DNA from 2 places in the Sphingomonas sp. LR59 genome. Region 2 is predicted to be linked to the other one. Evidence: riboswitches for the same ligand, from Rfam matches in the RefSeq annotation. Region 2 holds a riboswitch; the other holds the start of a gene.
What was found. Region 2 has a riboswitch for thiamine pyrophosphate ahead of thiC (phosphomethylpyrimidine synthase ThiC). Riboswitches for the same ligand answer to the same signal wherever they lie in the genome.

Region 1 (4,322 bases), 1.3 Mb from region 2:
GGCCTCGTCGGCGGTGATGGCGGGCCAGGTCGGCGGCTCCATCGCGGTCCCCATGCCGTGGACCAGATGCGCAGACTGCGTCGCCACCTCAGAACGCCCGCGAGATCGTCGCCATGACCGCCGCACCGCTCCCGACATAATAAGCGGGCGGCGAGCCGGCGATGACGGTGCCGTTGCGGCCGATCGTGTCCTGCGCGTTGGTGCTGACCGACTGGACGCCGGCGAGGACGTGCGGATCGGTGACGTTGATCGCGTTGACGCGCAGGTCGGTGCGCTTGCCGTCGAGCCAGTCGGCAAGGTGCATGCCGACCGACAGGTCGAGCGTCGCATAGCCCTTGATCGCCTCGTCGTTCATGAAGCTCGCATATTGCCGGCCGATATATTTCGACGCGACGCTGCCGAAGAACCGGCCATCGTCATAGATCCCGCCTGCGCCGAACTGGACGGTCGGACTGGAGACCGCATGCTTGCCCCTGGTCGGCAGGAAGTCCGCCCCGACCGGCAGATCGTCGTCGATCCGCGCGCGCAAATATTCGCCCGAAAGGTAGAGGCTAACGCCTGCGACCGGGCGGTAGTCGATCTCTGCATCCACCCCGTACGAGGTCTGGCCGCCGGCGTTGAGCGTCGCATTCACCTGTGCACCGCCCTGGTCGATTACGGTGGCGAGTTGACGGTTGCGGAACTTGTAGTGGAAGCCCGTCACCGAGGCGGAGAGCTGTTCGCCGATGAAGCGATAGCCGATCTCCTCCGAGACCGAATATTCGTTCTTCAGCGCGTTGGTGCCCTGCACGACGACTTCGCCACCGTAATAGCTGTTGTAGAGCGTGAACTCGTTGGGCGTGCGGAAGTTGGTGGTGATGTTGGCGAACAGCTGCTGGCGATCGTCGATCCGGTAGTGGATCGCGGCGCGGGGCAATGCGGCGAAACTGTCGTTGCGGATCTTGTCCTGCGGTCCGGGGAGGTAATTGCGGCCGTTGCGCAGCACGTTCACGCCCTTGAACCCGGCGTCGATCGTCAGCCGCGGCGCCAGCGCGATGCTGTCGGCGAGGAAGAAGCCCTTCGTTACCGTCACGGTCCGCTGGTTCTCATAGGCGAGCAGGCGGCCATCGGCGGTACGGATCGCCTTTGCACGGTATCCCCAGCGGTCGAACGGCTGCCCGTCCGCGTCGATCGACGTGTACGACTGCGTGACGCGGTCGGTCCCGTAATCGAACCAGAGCCCAGCGGTGAGCGTGTGCGCGCCGGTCTTGAAGGTCAGCTTGCTGACGTTGCCGACCCGCATCTGGTCGCCGGTGTAATTGCCGAGCACGGTCGCCACGCCGTCGACCGCGCTAGGCAACACGATCGGCTGGGCCAGTTCTTCGGTGCCGAGGAAATTGCCTTCGGTGGTCAGCTGCGTCCCGTAGGGCGAGTTGCCATAGCCGAACTGGAGATAGGTAGTGGTATCGAGCGCAAGCCGATCGGTCAGCGCCAGATGCACCGGCGCGGAGGCGTAGAGGTTGCGGAACGGCGCGCGGTACAGGCGCCAATAGTTGGTGTTCCCCGCCGTGTAGCGCTTGTCGTAGTTGAAGCTGCGGCCCTGCGCGTTCCACTCGGCCAGCGTCGGGCTCGGATAGCTCGACGAGTTCGCGTCATTATACGACAGCGCGAGGCTGGCACGGTTGCCGGCACCCCATTCGTTCAGGATCTTCGCGTCGATGTGCTGGCGCGTGTCGTAGCCCGCACCCCGCCAATTGTCCGCGCGCGTGTTCGAATAGGACAGGAACGCCTTCAGCCCGGTATTGCCGATCGTACCGCTATCGACACGGAAGAACCCCCGCCGCGCCGCGTAGCTGCCGAGCGACAGGTCGACGAGCGCACCGGGACGCGCTTTCGGATCGTCGAGCGCGAGCGACAATAGCCCGCCGGCCCCGCCAAGCGTCGGGGAATCGATATCGACCGACCCTTGCGCGAGCGAGATGCGCCTCAAATTCTCGGGGTCCGCAAACTGCGACGGATAGGCATAATAATAGCCGATGTCGTTCTGCGGCGCGCCTTCCATCAGCACGCCGATCTCGTCCTGGCCGAGACCACGCAGCGTCAGGCTGGAGCTCGTCGACAGGCCATACGGATCGCTCGACGCGACGTTCGCGCCGGGCAGCAGCGTCACAAGCTGGAACGCGTTGAGCGTCGGCGCCTGCTTGACGATGAAGTCGGCGGAGATCGCGCTCTGCGCGCGCGGCACGCTCTGGTCAGGGAGCAGACCGGCAGGATCCTGTTTGCCGACGACGCGAATCTCGGCGGGTTCGACTGGATCGGGTGCGACTTGCGCCCCGGCCGACGATGCCGCGAGGGTTACCGACAGGGTCAACGCGACCCGCCCCAAAAGGCGGCACTCTCGCCCGGCGGAAGTCACAACAAAACCAGCACTGAAAAACGTCACGTCCACTCCAATCGGAGGGACGACGGGCCAGCCGCAGACCCTCCCTACGCCGGTATAAGCCGGATCAGGTTCAGCGGGTCATGGGCTGCAGCCCACCTCTCAGCCGCGCATCAGCGGCCCCCGGGGATGTCTGTCGCTTAGGTGGTTGGGCGCGTGTTGGAAAGCGCTATCGCGGTATGCGCCCAGCGGCCGGGGTATGTTCCCATCCGATCGTCATCGGGTGCGGCTCGCCGTATCGGGATCGGCCCTGAAAGAGACGAGGATGGTGTCACGCCAGTGAAAAGGGGTGCGCGTACAGCGCGATCGGCGGCTGCCGTCTCATGTCAAACCAGGACTCCTCGATGCGCGCTATTCGTCCCTCGTTGTCCAGTTTTTGTACGGCGCTCGCCCTGCTGTCGGCCATACCGACCATGACCCAGGCACACCCGGTTCCCAGCGGCTTGCGCCTCGAACGAGTCGTGATGGTGATGCGGCACGGCGTCCGCGCGCCGCTCTCGGGCGAAGTGCCGGTGACGACGCGCACCGCCCAGCCCTGGCCGAACTGGCCCGTTCCCGAAGGCCAGCTGACACCGCACGGCGCTTCCGCAATCGAGTTGCTCGCGCGCCATGATCGTCGCTGGCTCGCGTCGCTCGCGCTCACGCGGTGTCCGGCCGCAGCTACGGTTCGGATCTGGACCAACACGGCCAGCCGGACGATCGCCAGTGGAGAGGCGTATGCGCAGGGGTTCGCGCCCGATTGTCGATTGACCGTGGGCCACCTTGCCGAAGATCGGACTGATCCGATCTTCGAACCGCTGGCCGCCGGCGCGACCGCCTTTAACCCCAGCCAGGCAATTGCTTCGATCGACCGCTTCACCGGTGGGATGGCCGCGCTCGTCGCGCGTCACCGCCCAGCCCTTGTGTTGCTCGACACCGTGCTGGGATGCGGTCATGGCGCATGCAGCCCGGTCGACCCGCCGTCGCTGGTCGCGTCGACCGATCGCCGTGGGATCGAACTATCCGGGCCGATCCGGGCGGCGTCGGGCATCGCGCAGGTCCTCCTGCTGGAAGACGCCGAGGGCATGCCGCGTCGTGCGGTTGGATGGGGACGCGCCGATCCCGTGACGATCGCGCGGCTCGGCGCCCTGCATGCCGCGCTGTTCGACGTGTTCACACGCTCACCCTATATGGCGGCGCACCAGGCTTCGCCGCTCGGCCATCGGATCATCGATACGCTGACCGCCGCCCGCGCGCCGCGTCTCGATGTGATGATCGGTCACGATACCAACGTCACTGCGCTCGCCGCCGCGCTGCACGTCGCGCTCGATGCCCCCGGCTTTGCACGCAACGACGTCGCTCCGGGCGGTGCGATGGTGATCGAACGGTTGCGCGATCCACGATCAGGCGAACGGTTCGTCCGCCTGTACTACCGCGTACAGTCGCTCGCGGCGATCCGTGCGCTGCGCCCAGAGGTCATCGCGACACCGCTCGCGGTTCCGGGCTGTGCGGCGCCGTGTCGGCTCGACCGTTTCGTCGCGCTGTTAAAGGCTCGGATCGCTTAACGTTGCCGTCATCGCGCTGTGTGCATCGGCAAGCACACGGATCCAACCCAGAGCATCAATCGTGCAGCGGGCTGAGACCGGCATGCCACGACGGGCAGGCATAAAGTCAAACGACGCACCGTACCTGTCACCGGACAGTGCGTCGTTATCTGGTGCCCTAACCGAAACGACTAGGCCGGGCTAGCTATCGGCTTGGACATTCCAGTCTTTGGCAGACCTCAGCCATGGGCCCGGGCGCGAGCCTTTTCGGCCCTTGCCTGCTTCGCATAGTGATGATGCGCTACGGCACAACCGACCGCGGCGCCCATCACCGCGTGGCCCTTGCCAACGAAATGGCCACCGACGCCACCGGCTGCCGC
Region 2 (4,322 bases):
CCCCCGCATCGACGTCCGCCGCGAGGAACGTATCCGCCGGCGCGTTCTGCTTGGCGGCAAAGTCGCGGACCTCCTGCGTGATCTTCATCGAGCAGAATTTCGGCCCGCACATCGAGCAGAAATGCGCTGTCTTGGCGCCTTCCGCCGGCAACGTCTGGTCGTGATACGACTCCGCCGTGTCAGGATCGAGCGACAGGTTGAACTGATCGCGCCAGCGAAACTCGAAGCGCGCACGTGACAGCGCATCGTCGCGCATCTGCGCCGCCGGATGCCCCTTCGCCAGATCCGCCGCGTGGGCGGCCAGCTTGTACGTGACCACGCCGACCTTCACGTCGTCGCGATCCGGCAAGCCCAGATGCTCCTTCGGCGTGACGTAGCAGAGCATCGCGGTGCCGTACCAGCCGATCATCGCGGCGCCGATGCCGCTGGTGATGTGGTCGTAGCCGGGGGCTATGTCCGTGGTGAGCGGCCCTAGCGTGTAGAACGGCGCTTCGCCGCAGACTTCGAGTTGCTTGTCCATGTTCTCCTTGATCTTGTGCATCGGCACGTGGCCGGGGCCTTCGATCATGACCTGGACGTCGCTCTGCCATGCTCGATGCGTAAGTTCGCCTAGCGTGTAGAGTTCACTGAACTGCGCTTCGTCGTTGGCGTCGGCGATGCTGCCGGGGCGCAGGCCGTCGCCGAGGCTGTAGGCGATGTCGTACGCCTTCATGATCTCGGTGATCTCGTCGAAGCGCTCGTAGAGGAAGCTCTCCTTGTGGTGGCTGAGGCACCATTTCGCCATGATCGAGCCGCCGCGCGAGACGATGCCGGTGACGCGTTTCGCGGTCATCGGGATGTAGGCGAGGCGCACGCCGGCGTGGATCGTGAAGTAATCGACGCCCTGTTCGGCCTGCTCGATGAGCGTGTCGCGGAAGATCTCCCAGGTGAGGTCCTCGGCGACGCCGCCGACCTTTTCGAGCGCCTGGTAGATCGGGACGGTGCCGATCGGGACGGGCGAGTTGCGGAGTATCCATTCGCGAATGTCGTGGATGTTGCGGCCGGTGCTGAGGTCCATCACCGTGTCGGCGCCCCAGCGGATCGACCAGACGAGCTTGTCGACTTCGGCGGCGACGTTGCTGGCGACCGCGGAGTTGCCGATGTTGGCGTTGATCTTGACGAGGAAGTTGCGGCCGATCGCCATCGGTTCGGATTCGGGATGGTTGATGTTGTTGGGGATGATCGCGCGGCCGCGGGCGATCTCGTCGCGGACGAAGTCGGGGGTTACGAAGTCGGGGATCTGCGCGCCGAAGCTTTCGCCGTCTCGCTTGTAGTCCTTCAGCATCGCGCGGCCGAGGTTCTCGCGGGTGGCGACGTATTCCATTTCGGGGGTGATGATGCCGCGGCGGGCGTAGTGCATCTGGCTGACGTTCTGGCCTGCCTTCGCACGCAAGGGCCGCTTGATGCTGCCGGGGAATTGGGGGACGCCGCCTGAGCGGTCTGGGCCGAGTTGGCCATTGTCTTCGGGGCGGAGTTCTCGGGCTTCGTAGGATTCCACGTCGCCTCTAGCTTCGATCCAGGCGCGGCGGAGTTGGGGGAGGCCGGCGTTGATGTCGATCGTCGCGCGTGGGTCGGTGTAGGGGCCGCTGGTGTCGTAGACGCGCAAGGGCGGCTCGCTGCACGACGGGTCGAGGACGATCTCGCGCATGGCGACGCGGACGTCTGGGCTGGAGGGGACCGCGACGTGGATCTTCCGCGAGCCTCGGATCGGGCCGGTGGTGACGCCGATGTCTGCTGTCGGGGTGCCTGCTTCGTAATCAGCCATGCGCTTGCTCCTAAGGGTATCGGAGCAAGGATTGCGGTTCTGTGGCGACCGCTCCCTCCCTCCGCCGGTATCAACCGGATCAGGTTCAGCGGGTCGAAGGCTCCTGCCTTCCTCTCAAGCGCGGATAAGCGCTCCCCGGGGTGGGGCGAGCATAGGGCGATGTGGTTGGGGTGCAATGGGGAAATTGGTGGCTTGGGGTGTGCGGGGGACGTGCGCCTGGGATTCGGTTGGGCATCCTGCCGATCGAAAGTTCACCACCCCGGCGGAGGCCGGGGCCCAGGTGGGGGACGGCGCTAACGACGCGATGTGCTCCATTATAGCCACCTTTCCAACTGGGCCCCGGCCTTCGCCGGGGTGGTGTTTGTTGTTGGGGTGGGGGTCCCTTAACGAGAAAAGGCCGCTGCCCTGGTTGGGGCAACGGCCTTTCATCTAACTCCGCGCGCCGTCAGTCGTAGCTAAGCTACGCCTTGTGGCGTGCTTTGCTGCGCTGGCCGGGCTTGGGCGAGTCTTGCGCCGGGTCGGCGCAAGCCGCCCTGCGCCTTAGAACCGGAAGCTCACCGTCCCACGCAGCGAGTGCCAGCGGAAATTCTCGTCGCTGCGGCGGAAGGTGGTGCCCGCGGTGTTGGGGGCGAGCACGAACGGGTTGTTCGCGAGCAGAACCGGGCTGCCGGTGATCGCGCTGCCAGCCGTGACGAGGACGCGGGCGTCGTCGTCCTTGTACTGGTGGTAGGTGTATTCCATGCCGATCGAGATGTTCTTGGTCAGCTTCTGCTCGATGCCGCCGCCGCCGACATAACCCCAGCGCTTGTCCGAGCCGGTGGCTGCGAACGCGTTGGCGGTGTTGGTGGTGAAGAACAGATTGTCGATCTTGGCATAGCCGGCGCCGCCGGTGGCGTAGAACAGCGTGTTGCGCGCGGCGAGACCGGCGCGGAGGCGCGCCGACCCTTCCCACTTCAGCTTGCGCGCCATCGTGTAGCTGGCGGGCGTGGTCGAAAAGGCGGCGACGCTGTCGGTGATCTCGGACTTGCCGAATTCGCCGACGATGCCGACCACGAACGGACCGCGCTGCACGTCGAAGCCTGCGCGGCCGTAATACGACCAGCCGTCATCGTCGTTGCGGCAACCATAGGCGGGCACCGCGGTGCGGGCCGAGCCGTTGCAGAAGCCCGGCGAGAAGGCGTTGGCGCCGGTGATGGTGTTGACGCTGTCGCTGAAATTGCCGTCGTTGTTGCGATCGAACAGGATCGACGAGCCGATGTCGTTGCCCTGGACGTCATAGCCGCCGGCGGCGCCGATATAGACGCCCGAGAACGGCTTGCTGTCGCGGTCGGTGGTCATGTCCTGCGCGGCGGCCGGAACGGCAAAAATGCCCGCGGCGGCGAGGCCGGCGAGCATGGTGAGCTTCGTGAAGTTGGTCATGGTCGTTCCCCAAACGAGGGGCCGCGACGCTCCCGATGAGCGCCGCGACCCGGATTTTCCTGTTTCAGTTCGTGACGACGATCACGCGTTGGCGCCGCTCGTGCGCAGCGAATCGAGGCGGTTGTTGGTCCCGTTGGGGAAGAAGCCGCCACCGATCTTCGCAGTGGGCGTCAGGTAGACGATGTTGTGCACCTGAGCGACCGAGCGGCTGTAGGCGAGGCCGTTGGCGTCGGTCGGCACGATGTTCGAGATCGTCGGATCCGACCCGGTGATGCCCTGATCGTCGTCGCCGATCACGCCCGTCGTCGTGTTGGTGACGGTGCCGTCGAGGCTGTCGCGCGCGTCGCTGATCTGGTTGGCGGCAGTGATGAGCGACGGAATCGGGTTCGGCGTCTGCAGACCCTTGCGGTACAGGATCGTGCGGATCAGCCCTGCGTGATACGCCTCTGCCGCGAGGATGCCGGCGGCCGCCTCGAGATAGGTCTTGTTGGCGATCAGCGGTGCTGCGCCCTTGTAGGCCGACACGCCGACGTCCTCGAAGATGTACGCGCCGAGCAGGAAGCTGTTGTCGTCGGCATAGGGGTTGAACACGCCCGTTGCGCCAATGACGCCGGCCGCGCGGGCGGCCGCCGTGAACGCGCCCGGTGCGGCGGCCGTGCCGACCGAGATGTCGATCGCAGGCTGGGCAACGGCGGCAGTGCCGAGCGCCGAGCGCAGGAAGGCGACGTGCGCGACTTCGTCGATCGCGATTTCGCGCGCATATTCACGCACCACGGCATCCTGGAACGGGACCTGTGCGCCGCCGGTGACCGCACCCTGCGTACCGATGCCGGTCAGCAGGCTGGCGTTCAGGCCGACGCCGAATGCCGCGAACGCGTAGAACTGCGCTTCGAGATATTCGAGGTTCAGCGCGACGTTGAGCACGTCGGCATCGTTGAGCGCCGCCGCCGGGGTCGGCGTGGGGGTCGGCGCCGGGGCGAGATCGGAATCGTCGTTGCCGCATGCCGAGAGCAGGCTTGCACCACCGATGGCGAGAGCCGAACCGCCGGCGAAGCGGAGGAAGCTGCGGCGCTCGTTGCGACGGCTGGCGATCGCGTCG

Region 1: linked by a shared signal. The riboswitch ahead of QP164_RS07395 (TonB-dependent receptor) and the one ahead of thiC (phosphomethylpyrimidine synthase ThiC) in region 2 are both predicted to bind thiamine pyrophosphate.

The regions. Positions count from the first base shown of each region.
Region 1 covers NZ_JASPFL010000001.1:1,631,596-1,635,917, forward strand. The annotation lists gene QP164_RS07390 (phosphotransferase enzyme family protein) at 1-87, opposite strand, end outside; gene QP164_RS07395 (TonB-dependent receptor) at 89-2,350, opposite strand; TPP riboswitch at 2,447-2,556, opposite strand; gene QP164_RS07400 (histidine-type phosphatase) at 2,833-3,963, shown strand; gene QP164_RS07405 (hypothetical protein) at 4,182-4,322, opposite strand, start outside.
Region 2 covers NZ_JASPFL010000001.1:2,955,122-2,959,443, forward strand. The annotation lists gene thiC (phosphomethylpyrimidine synthase ThiC) at 1-1,804, opposite strand, end outside; TPP riboswitch at 1,844-1,952, opposite strand; gene QP164_RS13755 (outer membrane protein) at 2,345-3,223, opposite strand; gene QP164_RS13760 (ferritin-like domain-containing protein) at 3,305-4,322, opposite strand, start outside.